One region of the Streptomyces sp. NPDC040622 genome, then DNA from elsewhere that is predicted to be linked to it. Evidence: riboswitches for the same ligand, from Rfam matches in the RefSeq annotation. Region 1 holds a riboswitch; each other region holds the start of a gene.
What was found. A riboswitch is a leader RNA that binds a small molecule or an ion and turns the genes downstream of it on or off. The one in region 1 is predicted to bind cobalamin.
Positions count from the first base shown of each region.

Region 2: another riboswitch for cobalamin. It lies ahead of cobN (cobaltochelatase subunit CobN); the one in region 1 lies ahead of ACZ592_RS24615 (CoA-acylating methylmalonate-semialdehyde dehydrogenase).
Region 3: another riboswitch for cobalamin. It lies ahead of ACZ592_RS23265 (ribonucleoside triphosphate reductase); the one in region 1 lies ahead of ACZ592_RS24615 (CoA-acylating methylmalonate-semialdehyde dehydrogenase).

Region 1 is NZ_JBVIXD010000008.1:304,589-315,098, reverse strand. It holds gene ACZ592_RS24645 (MFS transporter) at 25-1,278, opposite strand; gene ACZ592_RS24640 (transporter substrate-binding domain-containing protein) at 1,452-2,174, opposite strand; gene pstS (phosphate ABC transporter substrate-binding protein PstS) at 2,385-3,539, shown strand; gene ACZ592_RS24630 (VOC family protein) at 3,873-4,304, opposite strand; gene ACZ592_RS24625 (GntR family transcriptional regulator) at 4,441-5,112, shown strand; gene ACZ592_RS24620 (SCO0607 family lipoprotein) at 5,273-5,608, shown strand; cobalamin riboswitch at 5,812-5,991, shown strand; gene ACZ592_RS24615 (CoA-acylating methylmalonate-semialdehyde dehydrogenase) at 6,204-7,703, shown strand; gene ACZ592_RS24610 (acyl-CoA dehydrogenase family protein) at 7,718-8,863, shown strand; gene ACZ592_RS24605 (enoyl-CoA hydratase/isomerase family protein) at 8,860-9,936, shown strand; gene mmsB (3-hydroxyisobutyrate dehydrogenase) at 9,987-10,510, shown strand, end outside.
Region 2 is NZ_JBVIXD010000005.1:582,878-593,387, reverse strand. It holds gene ACZ592_RS17280 (TetR/AcrR family transcriptional regulator) at 90-689, shown strand; gene ACZ592_RS17275 (ANTAR domain-containing protein) at 876-1,787, shown strand; gene ACZ592_RS17270 (hypothetical protein) at 1,751-1,942, opposite strand; gene ACZ592_RS17265 (histidine phosphatase family protein) at 1,977-2,591, opposite strand; gene ACZ592_RS17260 (amidohydrolase) at 2,749-4,014, shown strand; gene cobN (cobaltochelatase subunit CobN) at 4,043-7,666, opposite strand; cobalamin riboswitch at 7,708-7,831, opposite strand; gene ACZ592_RS17250 (cobalamin biosynthesis protein CobG) at 7,956-9,758, shown strand; gene ACZ592_RS17245 (precorrin-8X methylmutase) at 9,755-10,396, shown strand; gene ACZ592_RS17240 (precorrin-2 C(20)-methyltransferase) at 10,393-10,510, shown strand, end outside.
Region 3 is NZ_JBVIXD010000008.1:7,426-17,935, reverse strand. It holds gene ACZ592_RS23280 (M13 family metallopeptidase) at 210-2,177, shown strand; gene ACZ592_RS23275 (alpha/beta fold hydrolase) at 2,199-3,068, opposite strand; gene ACZ592_RS23270 (glutaminase) at 3,562-4,479, shown strand; cobalamin riboswitch at 4,633-4,780, shown strand; gene ACZ592_RS23265 (ribonucleoside triphosphate reductase) at 4,832-6,607, shown strand; gene ACZ592_RS23260 (anaerobic ribonucleoside-triphosphate reductase activating protein) at 6,604-7,209, shown strand; gene ACZ592_RS23255 (medium chain dehydrogenase/reductase family protein) at 7,199-8,227, opposite strand; gene ACZ592_RS23250 (metallophosphoesterase) at 8,488-10,149, shown strand; gene ACZ592_RS23245 (TetR/AcrR family transcriptional regulator) at 10,180-10,510, opposite strand, start outside.

The DNA.
Region 1 (10,510 bases):
CGCAGCAAGCGAGGAACAGCCACGTCAGAGCGGCAGGGTCCGCCCGAGCCGCGCCAGCGGGGACAGCGCCATGCACAACGGCGACAGCGCGAGACCGACCGCGGTCAGCAGGAGCCCGGTGCGCAGCCCCGCCGCGTCGGCCAGGAACCCGCCGAGCAATGAGCCGAGCGGGGTCATCCCCATGCCGGCGAAGTGGACCGTGGCGACCACCCGACCCTGGACCCCGACGGGCGTGACGGCCTGACGCACGGCCATGACCGTGACGTTGACCAGCTGGCTGAAGACACCGAAGACGAAGTTGACGCCCATGAGCAGACCGACCGTCAGGCCGGAGGGGCCGCGCAGCGCGGGCACGCAGAGCATCACTGCGTCGGCCAGCGCCGCGGCGGCCACCAGCACCCGGCCGTACCCGAACCGCCCCGGGAGCCGGGCGGCCAGCAGCGACCCCACGACCGCCCCCGGCCCGGTCGCCGCGAGCGCGAGACCGATGGCGGCGCCCGACAGGTGCAGCTCGCGGGGCAGGAAGAGCAGGTACACGGTCATCAGGGCCGCGAAGGAGAACTGGAACGCGGCCGAGGCGAGCCCCACGGCCCGCAGCGCGGGATGTCCGGCGACCAGCCACAGCCCTTCGCGTATCCGCCCCCACACGCTCACCGGCCCGGCCGGGGTCGCGGGCAGCCGCTCCGCCCGGCGGATGCGGCCGATGGACAGCGCCGACACCGCGAAGAAGGCCGAGCTCGACAGGGCGGCGACCGGTGCCGACAGGGCCGACACCAGCGCACCGCCGAGCGCGGGACCGCCGATCTGCGCGGCGGACCTGCTGCCCTCCAGCGCGCTGTTGCCCCGCGCCAACTCCTCGCGCGCCACCAGGCGTACGAGGCACGTCTGACAGGCCACGTCGAAGTACACGCCGAGCACGCCGACGGCGAAGGCGACGACGAACAGCACCGGCAGGCCGAGGACGCCGAGGAGATGCGCGAGGGCGACGGACCCCAGGGCCAGCACGCGGCCCAGATCGGACTGGACCATCACGTCACGGGCGCGTCTGCGGTCCACCCACGCGCCGGCGAACAGGGAGAACAGCAGGATCGGGGTCTGCTCGACCGCGCGCAGCGCGCCGAGCCCGCCGGTGGAGGCGTCGAGGGAGAGGACGGCGATGAGCGGCAGGACGATCTGGGCGGCCTGCGCCCCGAACTGGGAGGCGGTCTGGCCCACCCAGAGCAGACGGAAGCCGGGATCGCGAAGGACGGTGCCCGAGGCACGCGCAAGAGAGGGCACAACAACCCCGTGAGGGAGCCGCAGGAACTGCGGGAGCCGAGAGAGCGGAAAAGGGCTCGCTGTGCCGCGGCTACGGGCAGCACGCGATGACGGGTCGGACGACCTGATGCGTCAGCGCGTGCTCGGGTGACCGGGCATCTCAGCTCCTGGTGGGGGTGCGTACCGTCGGCAGACTACCCGGGTGGGGCGACGAGCGTGTCGCTCTGCCCCGAACCGCGCAGGGAGGCGGCGACGAACCCGGTCGCCTTGAGCTCCTCGACGAGGTCACGGAGGAAACCGACGGTCTCGGGCGTACGGGTCCGTGTCGTGCCCACGGCCTGCCGGATCTGCATGAAACGGTCCTCGATCAGGCGCAGTCCGGGATGGGCGGCCACGTACGCGGCAAGCGGCTGCCGGATGCCCGCCGCGACCTCAAGGCCCCCCGTGCGAAAGGCCTCGACTCCCTCGTCGCCGCGCACGACACTCGCGTGCCGCAGGGTGCGGGTGAGGAACAGGTCGTAGGCGGAGCCGCGCTTCACGCCGATCCGCACACCGGCGCGGTCGACGTCGGCGGCCGTGCGGAGGGGCGAGTCCCGGGGCACGGCGTACACGCCCTCGATCACGACGTACGGCGCGGTGAAGGCGACCTCGCCCTCGCGGGCCGGTTCGACGGCCAGGAAGCACAGGTCGGCCCGGCCCTCCGCCATCGCCTCGTACGACGAGCGTGCCGCGTCGAAGCACAGGAACTCCACGGGGACGCCGAGCCGCGCGGCGACCTCACGCGCGATGTCGACGGTGATGCCGGAGGGGGCCGCCGAAGTGCCCTGGGCGAGCACCGGGTTGCCCAGGTTGACGGAGGCACGCAGCACGCCGGTCGGCGCCAGGTCCTCGGTGACGGCAGCGGGCGCGATCTTCATGGGGCGGAGTGTAGGACACCCCGTTCGCGGCCCTCGCGCCGCTCGCTCCCCGTCCGGGCCCGCCTGCCGATCGGCCCCCGTACCGCGGCGCGTCGCCCGATGTTCGCCTGCCCGTCACCCGCCGCGGCCCTCGATCGGCGAGCATCTGAGGTCGGCCGGGAGTCGGAGTACCGGCCGAGACCGATGTCGCGGTATTCCGAGGGGACAACGTTGCAACGCCCACGTCCAGGACGTACGTACCAAGGCGCAAGAGGGTGCGCCGCGGTCTCCCTGACGGCCCTGCTGTCACTGTCCCTGGCGGGATGCGGATTCGCGGGCCTCGACGACGATGACGATGCCGGCGCCGGGCGGGGCCCCGCCGATGCCGCCGCCGTCTCGGGGATCGACTGCGCTGCCGCGGGCAAGGTCCCGGGGACCGGATCGAGTGCGCAGCAGAACGCGATGAAGTACTGGATCAAGAACTACCAACGCGCCTGCCCGGGCGTGCGGATCGCCTACAACCCCATCGGATCGGGGGCGGGCGGCGCGCAGTTCCTGCGGGGCGCGACCGCGTTCGGCGGCTCCGACAGCGCGCTGAAGCCCGACGAGGTCGAGCGCTCCAAGGACGTCTGCCGCGGCGGCCGTGCGATCGACCTGCCGATGGTCGGCGGCCCCATCGCGATCGGTTACGACGTGCCCGGCGTGGAGGACCTGGTCCTCGACGCCGCGACCCTCGCCAGGATCTTCGACCAGAAGATCACCAGCTGGGACGACGAGGAGATCCGGCGCCTCAACCCCGGCGCCGAGCTGCCGTCGATGCCCATACGCCCCGTGCACCGCTCGGACGACTCCGGCACCACGCACAACTTCCAGTCCTATCTCGCGGGTGCCGCTCCCGAGGCCTGGACCCACCCGGTCAGCAAGGCCTGGCAGGGCACGGGCGGCGCGTCGGCGAGCGGATCGAGCGGTGTCGCCTCGGAGGTGACGTCGGGCTTCGGCGCCATCGGCTACTTCGAGCTGTCGTTCGCGCGGGCCCGCGAGGTCAAGACCGTGAGCATCGACACGGGCGCGCCCGCCCCGGTCGAACCGACGCCCACGACGGCGTCGGCCGGCATCGCCCAGGCCCGTGTCGCGGGCGAGGGCGGCGACATGACGCTGAAGTTCCGCCACGGTGCCTCGGCCCCGGGCGCGTACCCCATCGTCCAGGTCACCTACGAGATCGTCTGCGACCAGGGCAACCGCCCCGAGACCCTGCCCGCGCTCAAGTCGTTCCTGGCCTACACGGCGAGCGGGACGGGACAGAAAGAGCTGTCCGCGCTGCACTACGCACCGCTGCCGGAGTCCCTCGCCGGCCGGGTGCGCGAGGTGGTCCGCACGCTCTCCTGACGTACAGGAAGGGGTGGCGGCAGGCGGGTGATCGCGCACCGAATCGCCCACGGCCAGTGGCAGTAGTGGCAGCCCCCGCTGCACCACCACGACCACCTCCCAGTCCCTGAGCCCGCACAAGACCCCGCCCCGCGCCGCGGTCCAGCTCGGCTCTACCCGGCGGGAAGATCACCGACTCCGTGACGGTCAGGAAGGGCGGCGACAAGACGCTGCGCAACGCGGTCACCACCACGACCTCCGGCGGCGACTGCGTCACCGGAACCGGACACGGCTGCGTCACGACCACCGACATCACCCCGCCCGTCCTGCCGCCCGTACGTCGGTCCGTCGGCCTCAGGCGGCGAAGACCTGGGAGTCGTCGGCGAAGGCCTTGAACTCCAGGGCGTTGCCCGCCGGGTCGAGGAGGAACATCGTCCACTGCTCACCCTTCTGCCCCTCGAAGCGGGTGTAGGGCTCGATGACGAACTCGACGCCCGCCGAGCGCAGTCGCCCGGCGAGCTCCCGGAACGCGGGAACCGTCAGGATCAGCCCGAAGTGCGGCACCGGGACGGCGTGCCCGTCGACCGGGTTGTGGATCTGCCGGCCGCGTTCCGGCGCGAGGTGGGTGACGAACTGGTGCCCGTGCAGGTTCCAGTCCACCCAGGTCTCCGCGCTGCGGCCCTGTTCGAGGCCGAGGACCTCGCCGTAGAAGAGACGCGCGGCGGCCAGGTCGTCGACCGGTACGGCCAGGTGGAACCGCGGGATGGGGGAGTCGAGAACGCTCATGTCCGGCGCTGCCCTTCCGTCGGGGGCGGTCTGGGTGCTGTCGCCCTGACCCGGTGTCTGAATGTTGACATTAGGAGTTGGGTCGCACGTTAACATTGGTGGCCCTGGTGAGAGCAAGAGACGAGTGAGCCAAGACATGGATGAGCAGGGGCGGGTGGCGCCCGCGCGGCGCCGCGGCCTGGCCGACGAGGTCGCGGACCGGATCCGCGAGGCCATCTTCAACGGGGCCTACGCTCCCGGCGCGCAGCTGCGCGAGGTGGAGCTGTCCTTCGCGATGGACGTGAGCCGCGGTCCGGTGCGCGAAGCCCTGCGGTTGCTGGAACGCGAGGGGTTGGTCCACTGTGCGTGGCACCGGGGCACGACGGTGACGACGCTGTCCCCCGAGGACGTGGCCGAACTCGACAGCCTGCGCGCCGTGTTGGAGGACCTCGCCGTGCGCGAGGTGATCGCGCGCGCTTCGGAGGAGGAGCTCTCCTCCCTGGGCAAGACGGCGGAGGCGATGGACCGGGCCGTCGACGCGCACGACATGGTGCGCCGCGACATCGAGTTCCACGACGCCGTCTTCGCGGCCGGGGGTCACCGCCGCCTCGTCGAGGCGTGGGAGGGCATCCGCTGCCAGGTCCATCTGTTCCTGCTGACCCGGATCGGCCGCAGCGCCCAGGGCTACCTCGACCGCGTCCCGCACGAACACCGGGAACTCGTCGACGCGCTGCGCTCCCGGGACACCGGCACCGCCCTCGAACGCTTCGCCGCGCACCGCCGCCACGCCGTCGACGTGGTCCTGGACGGCGGGGCGCGCCACGAGTGAGGTGATCCCCGGGTGCGGGGCGGCGCCTGCGGAGCGGTCGCGCCTTTCGGCTGCCCGCGGAAACAGGTAGGGCGACTCCGCCGCCTGAGTACCCGTACTCATGATCAATCCTGGCGGCCCGCGCAAGCTGGTCTCACCAGTCGATGAGAGGGAGCCAGCTGTGCGTAGGACCATCCGAGTTCGTCCGACCTCGCGAGCGATCGGCAGCCGCCCGGCGCGGGCCGCCGTGGGCCTGGCCCTGGCCGGCGTGACGGCCGCGGTGCTGACGAGCTGTTCCGTGCAGGACGCGACCTGCGGCGGCGGTGAGTACCCGGTCCTGCGCGTCGGCGGCAGCGGGTCCGCGTGCCAGCCCGACGGGCAGGAGCCGCCGAAGGGGTACGCCCGCTACCCCGAGGGCAAGGTGCCCGAGCACGTCGGCGACAAGTGGGACACCTACTGGAACGACCACACGCTCGACAAGAACGGCAAGATCATCAAGTTGAAGGACGGCCAGTGACCGCGTGACCGGCAGGCGTGCGGCCGTCGGGTTGCCTGCGATCGGCCGACGCCACGCCTGTGCCCGGTGCGCGAGGAGCGCCTGCCGGCAGCGCTGTGCCCGTGACCTGTGCGATACGACTACTCGCCGGTGCGAGTCACCGCGGCGTTGCCGAGGGGGCGCCGGAAAGTCGGGGTGGACTTACTAGGACGTCCAACTATATGTTCGTGACCAGAGCCCGCGGTGCAGGGAAGCCGGTGTGAATCCGGCGCGGTCCCGCCACTGTGACCGGGGAGTGCGTTCTCGCGGAGCGATACGCCACTGACGGACAAGTCCCGTCGGGAAGGCGGGAGAACGCGCGCTGATCCGGGAGTCAGGATACCGGCCGCGGGGTGTTCCGTGTTGTCCACGAGGATGGAGCAGACACGCATGGCACCGGTCCGTACCCACGACCCAGGTGATCCGGCGAAGCGAGCGACGGCCCCTGCCTGCGCTCGACTCCACGGCGGCTCTTAGGCCTTCGCGTCCCACGGCGGACCCTTCCGCGCCCCTCACCCGGTGGCGTCGTCGGCCTGCCGTGCCATCCCCGGATCGCACCTGACGAGAGCAGGCTCTCATGGTCCGTGAACTGACACATTTCATCGGCGGCAAGCACGTGCGCGGCGCCTCCGGGCTCTTCGCCGACGTGTACGACCCCAACTCCGGCTCCGTACAGGCACATGTGCCGCTCGCGGGGCGGGCGGAGACGGAGGTGGCGATCGCCGATGCCGCGTCCGCCCAGCGGGCCTGGGGCGAGTGGAACCCGCAGCGGCGCGCCCGCGTCCTGCTGCGCTTCCTCCAACTCGTCGAGGGCGAGCGGGAGTCGCTGGCGCGGCAGCTGTCCAGCGAGCACGGCAAGACCGTCGCCGACGCGCACGGCGATCTGCAACGAGGTCTGGAGGTCGTGGAGTTCGCCGCGGGAATCCCGCACCTGCTGAAGGGCGAGTTCAGCGACAACGCCGGCACCGGCATCGACGTGCACTCCCTGCGGGTACCGCTCGGCGTCACCGCCGGGATCACTCCCTTCAACTTCCCCGCGATGATCCCGCTGTGGAAGGCGGCACCCGCACTGGCCTGCGGCAACTCCTTCGTCCTCAAGCCCTCCGAACGTGCCCCCTCGGTGCCGCTGAGGCTCGCCGAACTGTTCCTGGAGGCGGGCCTGCCGCCCGGCGTCCTGAACGTCGTCAACGGCGGCAAGGAGAGCGTCGACACCCTCCTGGAGGACTCGCGCGTCCAGGCGCTCGGCTTCGTCGGCTCCACACCGATCGCCGCGCACATCTACGCCACCGCCGCCGCGCACGGCAAGCGCGCCCAGTGCTTCGGCGGCGCCAAGAACCACATGATCGTCATGCCGGACGCCGACCTCGACCAGGCCGTGGACGCCCTGATCGGCGCCGGGTACGGCTCGGCGGGGGAGCGCTGCATGGCCATCTCCGTCGCCGTTCCCGTGGGCGAGGAGACCGCGGACGCGCTCGTCGCCCGCCTCAAGAAGCGCGTCGCCGGACTGCGCATCGGCCGTTCCGACGACCCCGAGGCGGACTTCGGCCCCCTGGTGACCCGGGATGCGCTCGACCGGGTGCGCCGGTACGTGGACATCGGCGTCAACGAAGGGGCCGAACTTGTCGTCGACGGGCGTGACTTCACCCTGCCCGGGCACGAGAACGGATTCTTCGCCGGAGCCACCCTCTTCGACCGCGTCTCGCCGCGCATGCGGATCTACCGCGAGGAGATCTTCGGCCCGGTGCTGTGCGTGGCCCGCGCGGCGGACTACGAGGCGGCCCTGCGCCTGCCCACCGAGCACCCCTACGGCAACGGCGTCGCGATCTTCACCAGGGACGGCGACACCGCACGTGACTTCACACGGCGCGTCGGCGCCGGCATGGTCGGCGTCAACGTGCCGATCCCCGTCCCGGTCGCCTACCACACGTTCGGCGGCTGGAAGCGCTCCGGATTCGGCGACCTGAACCAGCACGGCCCCGACGCCGTCCGCTTCTACACCCGCACCAAGACCGTCACCTCGCGCTGGCCCTCGGGGATCAGGGAAGGCGCGAGCTTCACCATCCCGACGATGGGATGACGGCGATGACATCGATGGGCACCACCCTCACCAAGGACCAGCTCGCCCTGGCAGAGGTCACGCTCGACTTCGCCGACGAGCACCTCGCACCGCACGCCGTCGCCTGGGACCGCGACAAGCACTTCCCCGTGGACGTGCTGCGCAAGGCCGCCGAACTGGGCCTCGGTGGCGTCTACGTACGCGAGGAACATGGCGGTTCGGGGCTCTGCCGGAGCGACGGCACACTCGTCTTCGAGGCGCTGGCCACCGGCTGCCCCTCCATCGCCGGATACCTCTCCATCCACAACATGGTCGCCTGGATGATCGACCGGTACGGCGACGAGGGGCAGCGCGCCCGCTGGCTGCCGGACCTGTGCACCGCCGCGTCGCTGGGCAGCTACTGCCTCACCGAACCCGGCGCCGGATCGGACGCCGCAGCCCTGCGGACGCGCGCCGAACGGGACGGTGACGCGTACGTCCTGACCGGCGTCAAGCAGTTCATCTCGGGGGCTGGGGCCGCACGCGTGTACATCGTGATGGCGCGCACCGGCGAGGAAGGCCCCGGCGGTATCTCCGCGTTCGTCGTCGAACGGGACGACCCCGGTCTCTCCTTCGGCGCCGACGAACGCAAGATGGGCTGGAACGCCCAGCCCACCCGCCAGGTCCTGCTCGACGGCGTGCGCGTCCCCGCCGACCGCAGGCTCGGTGCCGAGGGCGACGGCTTCCGCATCGCCATGAACGGCCTCAACGGCGGTCGCCTCGGCATCGCGGCCTGCTCGCTCGGCGGCGCACAGAGCGCCCTGCACCGCAGCGTGGCCCATCTCGCCGACCGGGAGGCGTTCGGCTCGTCCCTCCTGGACGCGCAGGCACTGCGGTTCCGGCTCGCCGACATGGCCACCGAGCTCTCCGCCGCCCGCGCACTGGTGCGCCAGGCCGCCGACGCCCTGGACCGGGGCGATCCACGCGCCCCGGAGCTGTGCGCCATGGCCAAGCGGTTCGCCACCGACACCGGCTACTCCGTGGCCGACCGGGCGCTCCAACTGCACGGCGGATACGGCTATTTGAGCGAGTACGGCATCGAGAAGATCGTCCGTGACCTGCGGGTCCACCAGATCCTGGAAGGAACCAACGAGATCATGCGCCTGATCGTGGCCCGCGGGCTGACCGAGGCCGTCCGGTGACGGCGGCCGACGACGCCGTGACGCTGCGGGTCGAGGGGCGCGCGGCCCATCTGGTCCTCAACCGCCCCAAGGCCCTCAACGCCCTCACCCATGCCATGGTGCGCCGCATCGACGGGGCGCTGACCGCCTGGGAACACGACCCCGCCGTCGAGACCGTCGTCCTCACCGGCGCCGGGGACCGCGGGCTGTGCGCGGGCGGCGACATCCGTTCCATTCACGAGGACGTCACGACGGGCGACGGCGGGGCGACGCGGCACTTCTGGCGCGACGAGTACCGTCTCGACGCCCGCATCGCCCGCTACCCCAAGCCCTACGTCGCCGTCATGGACGGATTCGTGATGGGCGGCGGCGTGGGCGTCTCGGTGCACGGCAGTGTGCGCGTGGTCACCGAACGCTCCCGGGTCGCCATGCCCGAGACCGGCATCGGCTTCGTGCCCGACGTCGGCGGCACCTATCTGCTGAGCCTCGCGCCCGGCGGGCTCGGCACCCATCTCGCCCTCACCGGAGCACACGTGACGGCGGGCGACGCCCTGAGGTGCGGCCTCGCCGACCACTTCGTACCCTCGTCCGCGCTGCCCGGCTTCGTCGCCGACCTCGCCGAGGCGCCGGTACGTGAGGTGCTACCGCGGTACGTCGAGGACGCGCCGCCCGGCCAACTCGCCGACGAGAGGGCGTGGATCGACCACTGCTACGCGGCCCCCACCGTCGAGGAAGTCATCGACCGCCTCCACGCGGACGGCTCGCGCGCGGCGAAGGAAGCGGCCGAGACGCTGCTCTCCCGGTCGCCCACCGCCCTCAAGGTGACGCTGCACGCGCTGCTCCGGGCACGCGAACTCGGTTCGCTGGAGGCGGTGTTGGACCAGGAGTACCGGGTCTCGTGTGCCGCGCTGACCTCGCACGACCTGGCCGAGGGCATCCGCGCCCAGGTCATCGACAAGGACCGCGCGCCCCGCTGGAACCCCGGCACGCTCGCCGAGGTGACAGGGGACGACGTCCGACGATTCTTCGCGCCCCTCGGCGACCGGGAACTCGCCCTGGCCGACGGCGTCGTGACACAGGAGGTGGCGTGGTGAGCAACACCGAAAGCGCGGAGCCGATCGAGCCGATCGAGCCGATCGAGCCGATCGAGCCGACGGAGCCGGCGGAGGCGAAGGGGGCGGCGCAAGGCAGGAGCATCGCCTTCATCGGACTCGGCAACATGGGCGGCCCCATGGCCGCGAACCTGGTCGCGGCGGGACATCGCGTCGTCGGCCACGACCTGTCCGCCGACGCCATGACCGCGGCCACGGCCGGGGGAGTGCTCCCCGCCACCTCGGCCGTCGAGGCCGCGCAGGGCGCCGACGTCGTGATCACCATGCTCCCCGCCGGACGTCACGTCCTCGCCCTCTACCGTGAGGAGGGACTCCTGGCGGCGGCCGCGCCCGGCACGCTGTTCGTCGACTGCTCCACCATCGACGTCGCCGACGCCCGCGCCGCCCACGAGGCCGTCACCGCCGCGGGCCACCACGGTCTCGACGCCCCCGTGTCCGGCGGTGTCGTGGGGGCCGACGCAGGCACGCTCACCTTCATGGCGGGCGGCGGCGCGGCGGAGTTCACCGAGGCCGAGACCCTGCTGAACGCGATGGGGAAGCGCGCCGTGCACTGCGG
Region 2 (10,510 bases), on a different contig from region 1:
CCGTCCCCGTCTCACAGGGCCCGGGTGTCCTCCGGCGGCCTGTCGCCCGAGATCACCGGGGCACGGCGCGCCCGGTAGGGTTCGGCTCCATGGCGCCTCGCACTACTCGGATCCTCGAAGCGGCCGCACGGCTCATCGCCCGTCGCGGAGTCCGTGGCCTGCGCGTCGAGGAGCTCGCCGCCGAGGCCGGCGTCTCGACCGGGCTGATCTACTACCACTTCAAGGACCGCACCGGGATCCTGCGCCACACGCTGGAGTTCATCAGCGACCGCGCCGAGCGCTACACCGCGGGCGGCGTGACGGACGCCGTGCCGCTGCCGCCGCGCGAGGAGCTCGCGGAGACCCTTCTCCTGGAGCTGCAGGACACCCCGGTGGTCAGGGAGAACAGCTCCGCCTGGGGCGAGCTGCGGGCGAGCGCCGTCTTCGACGAAGTGCTGCGGGAGGACCTCGCCAGGGCGACCCTGGTGTGGGTGCAGGAGGTGGCGGCCCTGCTCGGCCAGGTGCGGCCGACGGCCCCGGCGCCCGCTCTCGCCGCGGCCGGTGAGCGGCTCACCTCGCTGCTCGAAGGGCTCAGCATGCGCTGGCTGAGCGGCGGCCTCCAGATCGATCACGCGCGTGACCTGATGCGCGGCGCCATCGACGCCGAGCTGGCGCTGCTGCGGGAGAAGCAGCGCCAGGCCATCGACTGAAAATTTGATCAGTCGCCGCGAGGCTGCACGGCCCCATCGGTGACAGGGCCCGGTCCACCGACCGTGACAGGGGCGGGGTGACCGAGGGCGGCGCCTTGGATACGGTCTGGGATGTGCTCACGGAGGAGAGCACCGCAGGGCCCACGTATCCCCGTGTGCCCGGATCCCGAGAGGTGGAGGCCGCCCGTGAGTGACAACCAGATCCCGGCAACGCCCGGCGTCGTGGCCCCCGTCGGGGAGACGGGCACCGCCGAGTCCCCCGTGGACGGCGTGTGGTCGACGGAGGAAGGACTGCGGGTGGAGGCCCGGACCCTGCGCGAGCGGGTCTCGGGTCTGGAGAAGCAGGTGCGGGCCCGCACCCGGGTCGCCCTGGCCCAGGGCGTGCTCGTGGGCCGCTACGGCCTCGCGGACGCGGACGAGGCGTTCGAGGTGATGCGGGTCGCCTCGCAGCGCTCCAACATCAAGCTGCACCAGATCGCCGCGGCCCTGACGACGACGGCCGCCCCCGAACCGGGCGCCGCACAGTGGTTCCCCGGGCGCAAGCGCACACCTCCGCCCTCGCTGTCGGGGCTGCGCGCCGGCACGCTCGACGCGAAGAACCAGGCGCAGGTCCTCGGTGTCGCACTGGACCGCGTGCGGGAGATCACCGGGGGCGACGCGGGCAACGCCCAGCTGGCGGAGGCCGGGACGCTGCGCATGGAGAGACACGTGAACCACCCCCAGGCGTTCACGGACTACTTCGCCTTCGTCGAGGGCGGTACGTCCTGCTCCCGGGCTGCCGACGCTTCCCTGCAGGTCACCGTGCGCGACGTCGCCGTCGCGGACGTCTTCGACGACGAGACCCGCCAGGTGATCCTGGCGAGCGGCAGCCGGGCCTGCCACAGCGTGCCGATGAGCGGCCCCGACGGCCTGGTGCGGTGCGTGATCTCCAGCCACCACGCCCGTCCGCTCAAGGGCCTCGCGCAGACACAGCTCGGCGCGCTGGCCCGGGTCCAGGAGACGGTCGGCCCGTGGCTGCAGTGGTACGGCGACACCGTGGTCCTCGACGCGCTGGAATACCTTCACCACAGTGCCCGGAGCGCGACGCGCGACTCCTGACGGACGGCCCCGGGGCCGTCGCCGCAGTCGAGGGTGTGCTCCAGGACGTCCCGCAGCGGGTCGTCGATCTGGCCGGTGTTGACCAGGCCGGCCGTGGGGGCGTTGTCGTGCGAGTTCTCGAGCACGGATCGCTCACCCTGGGGCAGCCCCGGCACGGTCGGGAGGTCACCGACGATCACACGAAGGCGATCATACGAATGGGTCGTCTTTCAGGTGACTCATGTCGTTGTAGAACACGAGCGTCGCCGGGCGGCCGGGCGCGTAGCGGATGAGGGTCAGGGCCGCGTTGAAGTGGTACAGGCCGAGCCAGCGCGACGGCGGGGCGTCCAGTGCCGCCCGGATCAGCCAGGCGATCAGGAAGTTGTGCGTGACGAGGAGCTCGTGGCGCGGTTCGTCGCCGGGGACGGGGCCCGTGAAGCGGGTGACCGCCTCGCGGGCGAGGGCGGGGCCGGGACCGCGCTCCTCCTCGGGGAACTCCGCCAGGCGCCGCAGCGTCATGTCCGCCGTCTCCGGAGGCAGTTCCTCCCTCGCCGGGATGTACGGGACGTAGTCGCCCGCGGCCGCCGAGGGGCGCAGGGGGACGTCGTCGAGCTGCCCGGCGATCAGTCGGGCGGTCTGCTCGGCCCGGGGGAGCGGGCCGTGGTGGATCGCCGCGAGGGGAACGGTCCGCAGCCGCTCGCCGAGGAGCGCGGCCTGGCGGCGGCCCGCCTGCGACAAGCCGCTCTCGTCGGGCGTCGCCTCGCCGTGCCGGGTGACGTAGAGATGCCGTTCGGCGGTGGCGGGCGCGGTCGCGGATCCTGTCATGGCGGTGGGGCCCTCTCCGTTACGCATACGAGCCGGTGGCGTGCGCCCGGCGTGGCAGTGTCCAGGGACGCCGTCGCGCCCGCCCCGGTTCCGCCGGCGCGCTGTCGCCCGTGCCGCGTACGTACAGTGGCGGGACGCGAGAGACGAGGAGTGCGACATGGCCGCCGCGGGAAACGCCGGAGCGAAGCCCAGGGCCCTGGAGGGGCTCGACGCGATCAAGGGTGAGCTCGCCGGCCTCTATCGCGACCTGCACGCCCACCCCGAGCTGTCCTTCGAGGAGCACCGCACCGCCGCCGAGGTCGCCCGCCGCGCCGCCTCCTACGGGTACGAGGTCACGAGCGGAGTCGGCAGGACCGGCGTCGTGGCCGTGCTGGAGAACGGCGCGGGGCCGACCGTGCTCCTGCGCGCCGACTTCGACGCGCTGCCCGTCACCGAGGGCACCGGACTTCCGTACGCCTCCCGCACCGAGGGGGTCATGCACGCCTGTGGCCACGACATGCACGTCACCTGTCTGCTCGGCGCGCTGAAGCTGCTCGCGGACTCCCGCGCCGACTGGTCGGGCCGGATCGTCGGCGTCTTCCAGCCCGCTGAGGAGATCGCCAAGGGCGCGCAGGCCATGGTCGACGACGGGTTCTACGCACGGTTCGGCACCCCGGACGTCGTCCTCGGCCAGCACGTCGCGCCGTTCCCCGCGGGGACGATCGGCGCGCACCCCGGGCCCGCCTTCGCGGCGACCGACGCGCTGCGCGTGCGCATGTTCGGCAAGGGGGCGCACGGCTCGCGGCCCGAGGCGTCGATCGACCCCGTGGTGATGGCCGCGTCGACCGTGATGCGGCTGCAGACCGTGGCGTCCCGGGAGATCGCGGGCACCGAGACGGCCGTCGTCACCGTCGGCTCGCTGCGGGCGGGCACGAAGGACAACATCATTCCCGACGAGGCCGAGCTGCAGCTCAACATCCGCACGTACACGCCCGAGGTCCGCACGCGGGTCCTCGCGGCCGTCGAGCGGATCGTCAGGGGCGAGGCGGTCACCGCGGGCGCGGAGAAGGAACCGGAGATCACGGAGATCGACTCGTTCCCCGTCCTGGAGAACGACGCCGACGCCGTCGAGCGGACGATGGCCGCGATCGGGGGCGTCATCGGGCCCGACCGGGTCTTCGACCCGGGGCCGGTGACCGGCAGCGAGGACGTCGGGCACTTCGCGACCTCCGCGGACCGCGACATCCCGCTCTGCTACTGGCTGTTCGGGGGCGCCGACCCGGCGAAGGTCGCCGCGGCCCGGCAGGCGGGCACCTTCGAGCGGGACATCCCCTCGAACCACTCGCCGTTCTTCGCGCCGCTCGTCGAGCCGACCCTCAGCACCGGGGTCACCGCGCTGACGACGGCCGCGCTGGCCTGGCTGGACGGCCGGCCGTCGCGATGACGGCCGGCCGCCGGGCGGCGACGGGGGCTCAGCCCTCGTCGCCCCCGTCCTCCAGATTGCCCTCGGTCTCCAGGTAGGCCTGCTTCAGGGCCTCCAGGACCGCCGGGTCCGGCTTCGCCCACATGCCGCGCGACTCCGCCTCCAGGAGGCGCTCCGCGATGCCGTGCAGGGCCCAGGGGTTGTTCTCCTGGAGGAACTGCCGGTTGGCCGGGTCCAGGACGTACGTCTCCGTGAGCTTGTCGTACATCCAGTCGGCGACGACGCCCGTCGTGGCGTCGTACCCGAACAAGTAGTCCACGGTGGCGGCGAGTTCGAAGGCGCCCTTGTAGCCGTGGCGGCGCATCGCCTCGATCCACTTGGGGTTGACGACGCGGGCGCGGAAGACGCGGCTCGTCTCCTCCACCAGCGTGCGCGTGCGGACCGTCTCGGGGCGGGTCGAGTCGCCGATGTACGCCTGAGGGGCCGTGCCCCGCAGCGCGCGCACGGTCGCCACCATGCCGCCGTGGTACTGGAAGTAGTCGTCGGAGTCGGCGATGTCGTGCTCACGGGTGTCCGTGTTCTTGGCCGCCACCGCGATGCGCTTGTACGCCGTCTCCATCTCGGCGCGGGCCGGGCGGCCCTCGAGGCCGCGGCCGTACGCGTAGCCGCCCCACACCGTGTACACCTCGGCGAGGTCCGCGTCCGTGCGCCAGTCGCGGGAGTCGATGAGCTGGAGCAGGCCCGCGCCGTACGTGCCCGGGCGCGAACCGAAGATGCGGGTGGTGGCCCGCCGCTCGTCGCCGTGCTCGGCGAGGTCGGCCTGCGCGTGGGCGCGGACGTAGTTGTGCTCGGCGGGCTCCTCCAGCGACGCGGCGAGCCGCACCGCGTCGTCGAGCAGGCCGATCGTGTGCGGGAACGCGTCGCGGAAGAAGCCCGAGATGCGCAGCGTCACGTCGATGCGGGGACGGCCCAACTCCTCGTACGGGACGGCCTCCAGGCCCGTGACCCGGCGCGAGGCGTCGTCCCAGACGGGGCGGACGCCGAGCAGCGCCATGGCCTCGGCGACGTCGTCGCCCGCGGTGCGCATCGCGCTCGTGCCCCACAGGGACAGGCCCACGGAGGTGGGGTAGCCGCCGTTGTCCGACTTGTAGCGCTCGACGAGGGAGTCGGCCAGGGCCTGGCCCGTCTCCCACGCGAGGCGGGAGGGGACGGCCTTGGGGTCGACCGAGTAGAAGTTGCGGCCGGTCGGCAGGACGTTGACCAGGCCGCGCAGCGGGGAGCCCGAGGGGCCGGCGGGGACGAAGCCGCCGTTCAGGGCGTGCACCGCGTGATCGAGCTCGGCAGTGGTGGCCGCCAGGCGCGGGACGACCTCATGAGCCGCGAACTCCAGGACGGCGGCGACCTGTTCGCCCTGGCCCGCGGCCACCGAAGCCACCGCCGCCGGGTCCCAGCCCGCGTCGTCCATCGCCTGCACCAGCGCGCGGGCCCTGTCCTCCGCCTCGTCGGCGCCGGCCCGCGTGGCGGCGGACTCGTCCAGACCGAGCGCCTCCCGCAGGCCGGGCAGGGCCGTCGTGCCGCCCCAGATCTGGCGGGCCCGCAGGATCGCGAGGACCAGGTTGACGCGGTCGCCGCCCGCCGGCGCCTTGCCCAGCACGTGCAGACCGTCGCGGATCTGCATGTCCTTGATCTCGCAGAGCCAGCCGTCGACGTGCAGCAGGAAGTCGTCGAAGCCGTCGTCGTCGGGACGGTCCTCCAGGCCCAGGTCGTGGTCGAGCTTCGCGGCCTGGATGAGCGTCCAGATCTGCGCGCGGATCGCGGGCAGCTTCGCCGGGTCCATGGAGCTGATCTGCGCGTACTCGTCGAGGAGCTGCTCCAGGCGCGCGATGTCGCCGTAGGAGTCGGCGCGCGCCATCGGCGGCACCAGGTGGTCGATGAGCGTGGCGTGCACGCGGCGCTTGGCCTGCGTGCCCTCGCCCGGGTCGTTGACCAGGAAGGGGTAGATCAGCGGCAGGTCGCCGAGCGCCGCGTCGGGGCCGCAGGCCGCGGAGAGGCCGGCGTTCTTGCCGGGCAGCCACTCCAGGTTGCCGTGCTTGCCGAGGTGGACCATCGCGTCGGCGCCGAAGCCGCCGTCGGCCGCGGGCGCCGCGATCCAGCGGTAGGCCGCCAAGTAGTGGTGCGAGGGCGGCAGGTCGGGGTCGTGGTAGATCGCGATGGGGTTCTCGCCGAAGCCGCGCGGCGGCTGGATGAGGACCAGCAGGTTCCCGCGGCGCAGGGCGGCGAGCACGATGTCGCCCTCCGGGTCGCCGCCCCGGCCCACCCGGCTGCGGTCCAGGAACATCTCGCCGGGCGGCGGGCCCCAGTGGCCCTCGACGGACGCGCGCAGCTCCGCGGGGAGCGTGGCGTACCACCGCTTGTAGTCGGCGGCGGGTATGCGCACCGGGTTGGCGGCGAGCTGCTCCTCGGTGAGCCACTCCTGGTCGTGGCCGCCCGCGTCGATGAGCGCGCGGATCAGCTCGTCGCCGTCGCCGGAGACCAGGCCGGGGATGTCGGCCTCGGGGCCGAAGTCGTACCCCTCGGCGCGCAACCTGCGCAGCAGCTCGACGGCGGAGGCGGGGGTGTCGAGCCCCACCGCGTTGCCGATGCGGGAGTGCTTCGTCGGGTACGCGGACAGCACCAGGGCCAGGCGCTTGTCGGCGGCCGGGATGTGCTTCAGGCGGGCGTGGCGCACGGCGATGCCGGCGACGCGGGCCGCCCGCTCGGCGTCGGCCACGTACGCGGGCAGGCCGTCCTCGTCGATCTCCTTGAAGGAGAAGGGGACCGTGATGAGGCGGCCGTCGAACTCCGGCACCGCGATCTGGCTCGCGGCGTCCAGCGGCGAGACGCCCTCGTCGTTCTCCTCCCAGGCCGCGCGGGACCCGGTCAGGCAGAGCGCCTGGAGGATCGGCACGTCGAGGCCGGTCAGGGCGCCCGCGTCCCACGACTCGTCGTCGCCGCCCGCGGAGGCCTCGGCGGGCTTGGTGCCACCGGCCGCGAGGACCGTCGTCACGATGGTGTCGGCGGCGCGCAGCGCGTCGATCAGCTCGGGCTCGGGGGCGCGCAGCGACGCCACGTAGAGCGGGAGGGGCCGCGCGCCCGCGTCCTCGATCGCACCGCAGAGCGCGTCCACGAACGCGGTGTTGCCGCTCATGTGGTGGGCGCGGTAGTAGAGCACGGCCACCGTCGGGCCCTCGACCTCGCGCGCGGTGCGCTCCAGCGGGCCCCAGGAGGGTGCGGGCGCCGGCGGCTCGAAACCGTGCCCGGTGAGCAGCACGGTGTCGCAGAGGAAGCGGGCCAGCTGCTCCAGGTTCGCGGGGCCGCCGTGCGCGAGGTAGGCGTGCGCCTCGGCGGCGATGCCGACCGGCACGGTGGAGGAGGCCATCAGCTGGGCGTCGGGCGCCTGTTCACCGGTGAGCACGACGACCGGCAGGCCGGTGGCGATGAGCTGGTCCAGGCCGTCCTGCCAGGCGCGGACGCCGCCGAGGAGGCGGACGACGACGAGGTCGACGCCGTCGAGCAGGGCGGGCAGCCCGGTGAGGTCGAGGCGCGAGGGGTTGGCGAACCGGTAGTCGACCGGGCCTCCCGCCGCGCGGGCGCTGAGCAGGTCGGTGTCGGAGGTCGACAACAGCAGAAGCATGCGGGCGCAGGCCTTCCTCGGGGTGTCCGCGCCCCGGGTGGTCGTATGGACGGCAGGAGTTCCTGGCTCACCCCACACGGGTGGGGCTCACAGTGGCGGGACCGCGCCGGAATCGCACCGGGCTTCCTCCCTCGGGTCCTGGTGGACCCACGCCGTCGCTGGCGTCGGCGGACCTGTCGGACCGCCGCCTGCATAGTAAGTCCTGCCCGCGTCCGGCGGGGCGGCCACCTGCCGCGACGGCCCGTCCCGGCAGGCGACCGGCCGGATCCGCGTGGGTATGCTCGCCGCCATGCCGCCCACCCCAGCTCTCCCCCCAGACCAGGGCGAATCCGTCATACGCGACCGGGGTGACGCCTGCCCCGGAGCGCTTCGCCTGCACCTCGCCGACGACGGCCGGCTCGCCCGACTCCGCCTGCCCGGCGGCCTTTTGACGACCCGTCAGGTCGTGGCGCTGGGGACGGCGGCGGAGCGCCTGGGGGACGGGAACCTCAGCATCACCTCGCGCGGCAACATCGAGCTGCGCGGCCTGGGCGAGACGTGCGGCGGCGAGCTCGCCCGGCTGCTCGCCGACGCGGGCCTGCTCCCCTCCGAGCGGCACGAACGCGTCCGGAACATCGTGGCGTCCCCGGCCGCGGGAACCGACGGACTCGGCCACGCCGACGTGCAGTTGTGGGTCCGTGAGCTGGACGGACTCCTCTGCGCCGAGGAGTGGACCGCGGAACTCTCGGGCCGCTTCCTGTTCGCCCTGGACGACGGGCGCGGGGACGTGGCCGGGCTCGGCGGCGATGTGACCTTGATCGCAGAATCCGGCGGGACGGCGGTCGTACGGCTCGGGGACCTCGCCCGCCGCGTCGCCGCGCCGGACGCCCCGCGCGCCGCACTCGCCGCCGCCGGCGCCTTCCTCGCCGCCGCGCGCGCGGCGGGCAACGGGGCCTGGCGGGTGGCGGAGCTGCCCGGCAGCCCGGGTGCGGACCTTGCGGGGGCGCTGGAGCGGGCGGGCATCTGGGCCGAGTCCGTCGGGGCCGGGTCTGGCGGGGCCGGGTCCGCCGGGACCGTGCCGGTCGGGACCGTGCCCATCGGGGTTGCGTCCGCCGAGGCGGTGCCCGCCGGGGCCGTGCCTGTCGAGATCGCGTCCGCCGGGGCGGTGCCCGTTGGGGCTGCGCCCGTCGGGACCGTGCCCAGCGGGGTTGCGTCCGCCGAGGCGGTGCCCGCCGGGGCCGTGCCTGCCGGGACCGCGTCCGCCGGGGCGGTGCCCGTTGGGGCCGCGCCCGTCGAGGTCATGCCCAGCGGGGCTGTGTCCGCCGAGGCGGTGCCCGCTGGGATCGCGTCCGCTGGGATCGCGCCCGTCGGGGCCGCGCCCACCGGGACCCCGCCCGCGGGGACCGCGCCCGCCGGGATCGCGTCCGTCGGGGCGGCGCCCACCGGGGCCGCGCCCACCGGGGCCGCGTCCGTCGGGGCGGCGCCCACCGGGGCCGTGCCCGCCGGGCCCCCGCCGGTGACCCTAGGTGCCCCGCCGGCCCCGGGCGTCACCGGCCGCGCGGTCGCCGTCGACGTTCCCCTCGGCCGCGTCGACGCCGCCCAGTGGCGGGCCCTCCTGCCGCTCCCCGCCGACGAGCTGCGCGTCACCCCGTGGCGCGGCTTCGTGCTCCCCGGCTTCGCCGACGCGGACGCGGCCCGGGACCGCCTCGCCGTCCTGGCCGACGCCGGGTACCTCACCACCGCCGACTCGCCCTGGCGCGGCGTCGGCGCCTGCGCCGGCCGCCCCGGCTGCGCCAAGTCCCTCGCCGACGTGCGCGCGGACGCCGTGCCGGGCCTCGACGACGGGATCCCCGCCCACGGCGCGCTGCCCGTCCTGCCGGTCCATTTCTCCGGCTGCGAACGCCGCTGCGGACACCCGCGCGGCGACTGGGTCGACGTCCTCGCCACCGGCGGCGGGCGGTACGAGGTGACGGCGCGCACGGCCGGCGAGGCGATCCCCGTGCCCGACGGCACCCTGACCGACCGCGTCACCACGGCACGTACCCGCACAAAAACGGTACGTACCACCACGAACACCGCATGCACCACCACGAGAACGACGGCCACGAGATGAGCGAGAGCACAGTGTTCGACTACGAGAAGGACGGCGCGGCGATCTACCGCGAGTCCTTTGCCACCATCCGCGCGGAGGCCGACCTGAACGGGCTGCCCGCCGACGTCAGTCAGGTCGCGGTCCGGATGATCCACGCCTGCGGCATGGTCGACCTCGTGAAGGATCTCGCCCACAGCCCGCGGGTGATCGCCGACGCCCGCAAGGCGCTGCGCGACGGCGCGCCGATCCTTTGCGACGCGAACATGGTCGCCAGCGGCGTCACGCGCAAGCGGCTGCCCGCCGGCAACGACGTGATCTGCACCCTCGCCGACCCGTCCGTGCCGGACCTCGCGGCGCGGCTGGGCACGACCCGCAGCGCCGCCGCCCTCGAACTCTGGCGCGACCGCCTCGAAGGCTCGGTCGTCGCCATCGGCAACGCCCCCACGGCGCTCTTCCGCCTCCTGGAGATGATCGAGGAGGGCGCGCCCCGCCCCGCCGCCGTCCTCGGCATCCCGGTCGGCTTCGTCGGCGCCGCCGAGTCCAAGGACGCGCTCGCCGCGCACTCCTCGGGCCTGGAATATCTGGTCGTACGGGGTCGCAGGGGCGGCAGTGCGATGGCCGCGGCGGCGATCAACGCGATTGCGAGCGAGGCCGAGTGAACACCGAACAGAGGACCGAACGGCTCACCGAACAGAGCACCGAACAGAGCACCGAACAGCGCACCGAGAACGCGACCCGGGCCGCCGGGACCGCGCAGGGGCGGCTGTACGGCG
Region 3 (10,510 bases), 300 kb from region 1:
GGCGTACGAAGGTTGACGGGATACCTTATCGCTCCTATTGGGATGTTTCGTGCGCGAGTTGACGTGCCGGTCGCAAGAGCGCGGCGCGACCGCCTCCGGCCGCCGCCCGCCCCCGCCCGACCCGGCGGGAACGGTGTGACGAATCGCTGGGCGCGGGCTCGGGGCCGCAGTCCGTCGTGCCGCGTCGGCCACTCGCATAGGCTGCCCGGATGAGCATTCTGGATGACGCCCGCCCGGGCATGAACCCCGAGATCCGGCCGCAGGACGACCTCTTCGGACACGTCAACGGCACCTGGCTGGACACCGAGAAGATCCCGGAGGACCGCTCCAGCTGGGGTCCCTTCGTACAGCTGGCCGACACCGCAGAACAACAGGTCAAGACGATCATCCAGGAGCTGGCGGCGGAGGCGTCCGCCGATCCGGGCGCGGCCTCCGAGGACGCCCGGAAGATCGCCGCCCTGTACGCGTCCTTCATGGACGAGGAGACCATCGCCGCGCGCGGCCTCGCCCCCGCGCAGCCCTTGATCGACGAGGTCGCGGCCCTGCGGGACACCCGGGAGCTCGCGGCCTTCCTCGGCCGCTTCGAGCGGATCGGCGGCTCCGGCCTCTTCGGCTCGTACATCGACTCGGACGACCGCGACTCCGACCGCTACCTCTTCAACGTCCTCCAGGGCGGGCTCGGCCTGCCCGACGAGTCGTACTACCGCGAGGAGAAGTTCGCCGAGATCCGCGAGAAGTACCTCGCCCATCTCACCGAGCTCCTCACTCTGGGCAAACACGCGGACCCGGCGGCGGCCGCGCGGACCGTCCTCGATCTGGAGACGCAGCTCGCCGCGGGCCACTGGGAGCGGGCCGAGACCCGTGACGTGCAGAAGACCTACAACCTCACCACCCTGGACGAGCTGATCGCGCTGGCCCCCGAGTTCGACTGGCGCGCCTACGCCGCGGCGCTCGGCGGCTCGGACGCCACCATCGCGGAGACCTGCGTCCGCCAGCCGTCCTACCTCGCCCACCTCTCCACGGTCCTCGCCGGGACGCCGGTCGAGCAGTGGCGCGACTGGGCGCTGACGCGCGTACTGCGCGCCTGCGCGCCGTACCTCTCGGACGAGTTCGTGCGCAACAACTTCGAGTTCTACGGCCGCACCCTCAACGGCACCCCGGAGCTGCGCGCCCGCTGGAAGCGTGCCGTCTCCCTCGTCGAGGGCGCCATGGGCGAGGCCGTCGGCAAGCAGTACGTGGCACGGCACTTCCCGCCGTCGTCCAAGGCGATGATGGACGACCTCGTCGCCAACCTCCTGGAGGCCTACCGCCAGTCGATCGCCCGGCTCGACTGGATGACCGACGAGACGAAGGAACGGGCGTACGAGAAGCTCGCCACGTTCCGCCCCAAGATCGGCTACCCCGACACCTTCCGCGACTACTCCGCGCTCCAGGTGTCCGCCGACGACCTGCTCGCCAACGCGCAGGCGGCGGCAGCGTTCGAGTCCGACCGCGAGCTCGCCAAGATCGGCTCGCCGGTCGACCGCGACGAGTGGTTCATGCTGCCGCAGACCGTCAACGCGTACTACAACCCGGGCACCAACGAGATCTGCTTCCCCGCGGGCATCCTGCAGAAGCCGTTCTTCTCGCCCGACGCGGACCCGGCGGAGAACTACGGCGGCATCGGCTCGGTCATCGGCCACGAGATCGGCCACGGCTTCGACGACCAGGGCGCACAGTACGACGGCGCGGGCAACCTCAACGACTGGTGGACCGCGGCCGACAAGACCGCGTTCGAGGCGAAGTCGAAGGCGCTCGTCACGCAGTACGACGCCTTCTCGCCCCGCAACCTGCCCGGCGAGTTCGTCAACGGCTCCCTCACGGTCGGCGAGAACATCGGCGATCTCGGCGGCCTGACCATCGGGCACACCGCGTACCTCATCGCGCTCGACGGGGAGCCGATGCCCGAGAGCGACGGCATGACCGGCTCCCAGCGGCTCTTCATGAACTGGGCGTACTGCTGGCGCACCAAGCGCCGCAAGGAGCAGGAGCAGCAGTACCTCACGATCGACCCGCACTCGCCGCCGGAGTTCCGCGCCAACATCGTCCGCAACCTCGACGAGTTCCACGAGGCGTTCGGCACGGTCGAGGGCGACGGTCTCTGGCTCGACCGGGCGGAACGCGTACGGATCTGGTGACGCGCGCGGGGCGCCGGCCGGTCAGGCCAGGAACGCCGCCGTGGCCGCCACGAACCCCTCCGGATCGTCCAGGAAGGGAAAGTGGGCGGCGCCGGGCCGCACGACGAGCTCGGCGTACGGGAACAGGCCGGCGAGCTCGGCCATCGCGGGCGGCGGCGAGTTGAGGTCGGCCTCCCCGGCCAGCACCAGGACCGGGGAGCCGAACCGGGCGAGCGCGGCACGGGTGGCCGCGGGATCGTAGGCGCCCTCGGCCCCGAACGCGGCGGCGGCCTCGTCGTTGCGCTGCCCGTCCTCGGCGGCGTGGTGGGCCCGGGCCGCCGCGTCCCAGCGGCCGTACGCGAAGGGAGCGATGGCGGCGAAGGCCTCGGCGGTCACCTGTCCGGCCACGAGGGCCTCCAGGGCCGCGAACGCCGCGGGGAACCACGGTTCGTCCCGGCGCAGGAGCGCCGTCTCGCGCCGGACGTCCCCGGTCACGGGGATGCCGACGGCCATGACGCTCGGTGTGATCAGCGCGAGCCTGCCGACGCGCTCCGGGTGGCGGGCCGCGTACAGCACCGCGAGGTTCGCACCGGCGGAGTGCGCCAGCAGATCCACGGTCCGAAGACCCAGATGCTCGCGCAGCGCCTCGACGTCGTCCACGAGGCGGTCGCACCGGTAGGAGGCGGTGTCCTCAGGTACCGCGGAGTCGCCGGTGCCGCGGAGATCCAGCATGACCAGCGGGCGGTGCGCCGCGAGACCGCCGAGGTCACCGAGGTACGCGGACGCCTGCATCGGGCCGCCCGGCAGACAGATCACGGGCGGGAGCCCGAAGGACTCCCCGCCGCCCCCTCCGGTGTCCGTGTACACGTGGTAGGCGAGCTCGGTTTTGTCGGGCGCGGAGAAGGTAGGCATGGCCGAGACCCTGTCACCGGCGCCGGCCCGGCACAACCGGGTTACGCACGCGGAATCGCGCCTGGTCAGGCGGTGAGTGCCCGCTGGGCGCCGGCCGACAGGGACTCGTCGTCCGGGTGGGCGAGGACCGCCGGCGGACTCGACTCAGCACGCATGGGCCGGGGCTCCCTGCTGGTCCGCACCCCACTCCCGTGGAAACCCGGCGGAACCCTGCCGGTCGGGTGGACGCGGGCCGCCGGGCGGTCGGGCGGTCGGGCGGCCGGTGAAGTCCCGCGCGGAGAGGATCACCGGGTCGGTCGCTCCGCGGTCGGAACCGTGCGCGTAGGGGGGAGCGGGCAGCGAGGTGTGGCCGGCCACCACCGAGTCGCCCCGGGTGTGCCCGCGGGGCGCGGACGGTGGGGCGCGACGCGGGCGCGGGCCTGGCGATCACGGGGCCGGGGCCGGCGTTAGGGTGTGGCGCAAGCATCACCGTACGAAGCCAAAGTGAGTCAGCGTGTCCGCCTCCTTCCAGCCGGTCCTGGACCGCATCGCCGCCGAAATCGACGCAGCCCCGGGCCGGGGCCGCCCCGCCGACTACATCCCGGCCCTCGCCTCGGCGGACCCGAACCGCTTCGCCATGGCCGTCGCGGAGCTCGACGGGACGGTGTACGGCGTGGGGGACTGGCAGCACCCCTTCTCCACCCAGTCCATCACCAAGGTGTTCACGCTCGCCCTGGCGCTGTCCCTGGAGGACGACGCCCTGTGGGAGCACGTGGGGCGCGAGCCGTCCGGGAACCCCTTCAACTCCCTGGTCCAGCTGGAGTACGAGAACGGTATCCCCCGCAATCCGTTCATCAACGCGGGCGCGCTCGTCGTCACCGACCGCCTCCACACCCTGACCGGCGACGCCTCCGGCGCCCTGCGCGCCTTCCTGCGCGCCGAGTCCGGCAACCCGGACCTGACCTTCGACGACGAGGTCGCCGCCTCGGAGGCCGCCCACGGCGACAGGAACGCCGCGCTGGCGCACTTCATGGCGTCGTACGGCAACATCTCCAACCCGGTCCCCGACCTCCTCGACCAGTACATCCGCCAGTGCGCCGTCGCGGCGTCCTGCGGCGACCTGGCGCTGGCCGCCGGGTTCCTGGCCCGCCACGGGATAAGGGCCGACGGCTCCACGCTCCTGACCCGCAGCCGCGCCAAGCAGGTCAACGCGGTGATGCTGACGTGCGGCACCTACGACGCGGCCGGCGACTTCGCCCATCGGGTGGGGCTGCCCGGCAAGAGCGGGGTGGGCGGCGGCATCATCGCGGTCGTGCCCGGCCGGTGCACGGTGTGCGTGTGGAGCCCGGGCCTCGACGAGCGCGGCAACTCGGTGGCCGGTGTGGCGGCACTGGACCGCTTCACGACGCTCACGGGTCTCTCCATCTTCTGACTGCCCTCTTCTCGCTTCTGGCTTCTGGCTTCCGAGTTCTGACGGCGACGCCTCCGGCGGCCGAGTCGTGCGCGGCCGCCGGGCCCAAAGTCCCCCTCTCCAGGTCGAACGTCATCGACCCCGTTGTGCCGGGCATGTCGCGATGGCACCAGATGTAGTGTTTTTTCTGTCGGTTCGGCGGGGCGCTCACGAGCGTTCGCCGAGGCAACAGGGAACCCGGTGCGAATCCGGGGCTGCCCCGCAACGGTGAGTGGTCGCACAGCGGCCCGAGCCCGATACCTGCCGGCGTCCGCCTCCCGTGCCTCTCGTGCGGTGAGGACTCATCTCCGTACTGCCTCGTGGGAGGGCCGACGTGACGCAGATCGACGCCGTGGACTCGGTGACCGAGTATCTGGACCGCAGCGACTGGCGGGTCAACGCCAACGCGAACCAGGGTTATTCACTGGGCGGACTGATCCTCAACGCGGCGGGGAAGATCGTCGCCAACTACTGGCTGGACCAGGTCTACCCCGAGGCCGTCGGCCTGGCCCACCGCGAGGGCGACCTGCACATCCACGACCTGGACATGCTGTCCGGCTACTGCGCGGGCTGGTCGCTGCGCACGCTGCTCACCGAAGGGTTCAACGGTGTCCCCGGCCAGATCGACTCCGCCCCGCCCCGGCACTTCTCCTCCGCCGTCGGCCAGATCGTGAACTTCCTCGGCACGCTGCAGAACGAGTGGGCGGGCGCCCAGGCGTTCAGCTCCTTCGACACCTACATGGCCCCCTTCGTGCGCAAGGACTCCCTGACGTACGCCGAAGTCCGCCAGGGCGTGCAGGAGTTGGTGCACAACCTCAACGTGCCGTCCCGCTGGGGCACCCAGACGCCCTTCACCAACCTCACCTTCGACTGGACGTGCCCGCCCGACCTGCGCGAGGAGATACCGGTCATCGGAGGCCGCGAGACGGACTTCGCGTACGGGGAGCTCCAGGCGGAGATGGACCTGATCAACCGGGCGTACATCGAGGTGATGACGGCCGGCGACGCGACCGGGCGGGTCTTCACCTTCCCCATCCCGACCTACAACATCACCGCGGACTTCCCCTGGGAGAGCGAGAACGCCGAGCGGCTTTTCGTGATGACCGCGAAGTACGGGCTGCCGTACTTCCAGAACTTCGTCAACTCCGACCTGTCACCGCACCAGATCCGCTCGATGTGCTGCCGCCTCCAGCTGGACCTCACGGAACTGCTCAAACGCGGCAACGGTCTGTTCGGCAGCGCCGAGACCGGTTCCCTCGGGGTGGTCACCCTCAACTGCGCCCGGCTCGGCCATCTGCACGCCGGGGACGAGGCGGGACTCTTCGGCGCTCTCGACCGGCTGCTCGGGCTCGCCCGGGACAGCCTGGAGATCAAACGGGTCACTGTCCAGGCCCTGATCGACGGCGGCCTCTATCCGTACACCAAGCGCTACCTCGGCACCCTGCGCAACCACTTCTCCACCATCGGCGTGAACGGGATCAACGAGATGATCCGCAACTTCACGCACGACGCCCATGACATCACCTCGTCCGAGGGACACGCCCTCGCGCTGCGCCTGCTCACCCACGTACGGACGCGGATGGTGGAGTTCCAGGAGCGGACGGGTCACCTTTACAACATGGAGGCCACCCCGGCGGAGGGAACCACCTACCGGTTCGCCAAGGAGGACCGGCGCCGCTTCCCGGGGATCCTCCAGGCCGGTACGGACAGCAATCCGTACTACACCAACTCCTCGCAGCTGCCGGTCGGATGGACCGACGATCCCTTCGAGGCCCTGGAGATGCAGGACGAACTGCAGACCCAGTACACCGGCGGTACCGTCCTGCATCTGTACATGTCCGAGCGGCTCTCCGATGCCGAGGCCTGCCGCACTCTCGTGCGCCGGGCGGTGGAACGGTTCTCCCTGCTCTGTCTGACGGTCACCCCGACCTTCTCGATCTGCCCGGAGCACGGTTATCTGGCGGGCGAGCACTCCACCTGCCCGACGTGCGGCGGCGTGTGCGAGGTGTGGACGCGCGTCATGGGCTACCACCGGCCCGTCTCCTCCTTCAACATCGGCAAGAAGGGGGAACACGCCGAACGCGTTCCGTTCCGGGAAGCGGCGGCGTGATCCGCGTCGGCGGCCTGGCCCGCCTGTCGACCTGCGACTGGCCGGGACGTCTGGTCGCCACGGTGTTCTGCCAGGGCTGCCCCTGGCGCTGCGGCTACTGCCACAACCCCGCACTCCTCGACCCGCGCGGCCGGGCGCCCGTCACCTGGGCGCAAGTCACCGCCCATCTCGCCCGCCGCACGGGCCTGTTGGACGGGGTCGTCTTCTCCGGCGGCGAACCGCTGCTGCAGACAGGGCTCGCGACGGCCGTGCGGCAGGTGCGCGACCTCGGGTTCGGGGTCGCCCTGCACACGGGAGGCGCCTTTCCCCGCCGCTTCGCCGAGCTGCTGGAGGGCGGGCTCGTCGACTGGGTGGGGTTCGACGTCAAGGCGGCCCCGCCCGCGTACGACCGTGTCACCGGCGCCCGCAACAGCGCCGCTCCCGCCCTGCGCAGCCTGCGGCTCCTGCGGGAATCCGGGGTGGCGCACCAGCTGCGGACGACCGTCGATCCCGTGCTGCTCGACGCCGACGAGGTCGCGGAGCTGCGGGCATGGCTGGACGGGCAGGAGTGGGACGGGCACGTCTGGCAGGAGGCTCGGTCGGCCCGACCCGTCACGGGGTGAGGACGACCTTGCCCGCGACGGTGCCGGACTCGGCAAGACGCAGCGCCTCGGCGGCGCGCCCGAGCGGCACCTGGGCGGCGATCTGCGCGGTGACCTCGCCGCGCCGGGCGGCGGCGAAGACCTCGGTCAGGTCGGCGCGCAGCCTGGCCCGGAACCGGTTCCTGGCCAGGGCCTTCCCCGCCCAGACGTTGAAGAAGCAGGCCCGGCGGCGGTTGGGCAGCGCGTTCCACAGCCACACCCGGCCGAGCAGCTTGAGCACGGGCCACTGCTTGGACCCCTCGTCGTCACGGGTGGAGGCGCTGCCGTACGAGACGAGCGTGCCGCCGGGCGCGAGCAGCCGCCACGAGCCGACGATGCCGCGCCCGCCGATGTGGTCGAAGACGGCGGCCACCCCTGCGGGGGCGAGCTCGCGGATCCGCGGGGCGACGTCGCCCCGGTAGTCGACGGGCGTGACTCCGCGCTCCCGGAGGGCCTCATGGTGGCGCGGGGAGGCCGTGCCGATCACCGTCACGCCTGCCGCCTGCGCGAGCTGGACCAGGACGGAACCGACGCCGCCGTTGGCCCCGTGCACCACGACGGTCTGCCCCGCCCGGACCCGCGCCTTGCGGTGGAGCATCTGCCAGGCGGTGACGCCGTTCACCACCAGGGTCTCCGCCTCCGCGGCGCCCATCCCCTCCGGCACCTCCACCACGTCCGCCGCGTCGACCAGCACGTGGCTGGCCCAGCCGCCCACCTTCACCAGTGCGGCGACCCTCGTGCCCATCAGTCGTGCTTCGACGCCCTCGCCGGTGGCCAGCACCGTGCCCACCAGGTCGTAGCCGGGGACGAAGGGGAACGGGGGCTGGTCGTAGTACCGGCCGCGCCGCATCTGCTGCTCGGCGAACGACACCCCGGTCGCCTCCATCCGGATCAGGACCTGCCCCGGGCCCGCGACCGGTACGGCTCCGTGCCGGATCTCCAGTCCCTCGGGCTCCACCTTGCCCGGCAGTACGACCTCGACGAGTGCTTCGGCGTTCATGGCGACCTCCACCGCGATCCACGTTGTTATGTGCTTTCGTGTTCGTTATAAGTTCTAACATCGAGCGTCGGTGAACGTCAATAATGTGCGTGAGACCCTCTTACGGATGTCCGGGGTGGAGGGGGAGGAGGAGCGGTTCACGGGCGAGTCACCGGACGGCAACTGGTCTGGCCTCGTTACCTCACCCAAGGTGCCTACTGTCACCGGAGTTCACGCCGGGCGGCACGCACCGAAGGCCCGGCCAGAGGCAAGGACCCCTCGTGAGACGCACCCCCTTCGTGTTCACCGCCGCGTCCCTGGCGCTGCTGTTCCCGGCCGCCGCCCACGCGACCGCCCCGACGCCCGCCGCCGGGGCCCGCTCCGCGCACGCCATCCCCGCGGCCCCTGCCTTCAGCAGCGCCGGCGGCCGCTACGAGCGGCCCGTCTCCCTGACGCTGCGCGCCGGGCGCGGCACCACGATCCGTTACACCCTGGACGGCACCACGCCCACGCGCTCCGGACGCGTCTTCGTGCCGGGCCGACCGTTGCGCATCACGAAGGACACCAACGTCACCGCTGTCGCGTTCCGCGCCGGCCGGGCGAGTGTGCCTGTGTCGGCCGGCTATCTCGTGAAGAGCGCGGAGAAGCCTCTCGCGCGGCTCGTCGTCATGTCCGACGTGCACATAGGCGACCACCGGAACAACGACAAGAAGTACGAGAGCTTCTTCGACACCATCGGATCGGTCTTCCCCGAGCCCGACGCGATCCTCTCCAACGGCGACATGATCAACGACAACGGGGACGGCCGCGGCGGCGACCACCGCATCGTCTCCGAGATCTTCCGCGCCAACCTCGCGCGCAAGGGCATGGACGACACCCAGGTCCTGCTCTCCCTCGGCAACCACGACGCGGGCCTGGCCGACATCCGCGCCCACTACCCCCGCTCCTGGTTCCCCGACTCCGGCGGCGGGTACTACGAGTCGACCGTGCGCGGTCTGCACGTGTTCACCGTGAACACGGAGACGTACAACTCCGACCTCGCGCAGCGCGCCTGGCTCAAGAAGCGGCTGGCCGAGCTCACCGAGGACCCGGCGAACGCGCACACGCCCGTCCTCGTCCAGGGCCACCGTCCCGCCCCCGGCACCGCGATGGACGGCCAGCAGGCGTCGAACCCCCGGCTCACCGAGGACCTGAGCGCGTACCCGCAGGTGGTGTACTTCTCCGGCCACTCGCACCTGAACATCAACGACGAACGCTCCGTCCACCAGCGGGACTTCACCGCCGTCAACGACGGATCGATGTCGTACGTCGAGATGGACCACGGCTACCAGGCGGTCACGGAGACGGGGCTCGCGGACCGCTTCGAGGCCCCGACCGCGCAGGCTCTCTTCGTCGAGGTGTACCGCGACCGCACGGAGATCGCCCGCGTCAACATGGCGGCGGACCGGCACGACATCTACACCGGCGGCCAGTGGTCGGCCAACTGGCAGCCCCCGTACGCCAGCGCGGGCACCCTCAGCGGGCCGACATGGACGGTACGCCTGGAGGGGGACAGCCCCCAGCAGATCAAGAACGGCTTCACGTACACGGATGCCCGCCGCAACACGAACGCGCCGGAGTTCACCGTCCGGCGCCCGCTCAGCCTGAGCGCGGGGGAGCGCCGGCGCCCCGCCGACGGCACGAAGGGCAGGGTGCTGCGCGTGCGGCAGGCGCGCGACGACCAGATGGTGCACCACTACCGGATCGACGTCGAGAACACCTCGACCGGCGCGAAGGTGCTCTCGACGAAGGTCCTCGCCGAGTACTACTTCATGCCGCGTCCCGGCGCCCTGGACATCCCGCTGCCCGCCACGGAGGCCGGCACACGCCAAGTGGCGCGGGTACGGGCGGTGGACGCGTACGGAAACGCCTCGCGGGAGGTCACGCTCCGGTTCACGGGCTGAGCGAGGACCGCGGGCGGGCGGGGTCCGCGGTCACGGACCACTCGTGGACCGGCCCTGCGTGCCGCCGCCCGCCAGCGTCGCCCGGGCGAGGGCGGCCACCCCGTCGTGGATCTGCCGCGGCGGGGTGCCGTTCGCGCACAGGTGCTCGATGAGGTCGCTGCGTACGGCCGCCAGGAGAGCGTGCGCGAGGAAGTCGGCGTCCTGCTCGCCACGGGCCTCGGTGAGCAGGGCGGTGAGCTCGGCGTGCCAGAGCATGTAGGTGTCGTTCTGGTACGGGCTGCCTTTGCCCGCGCTCTCCAGAGCGAGCATGAGCGGACGCGTGTCCAGCTTCAGACGCAGCAGGGCGTCCAGGAGCGCGAGG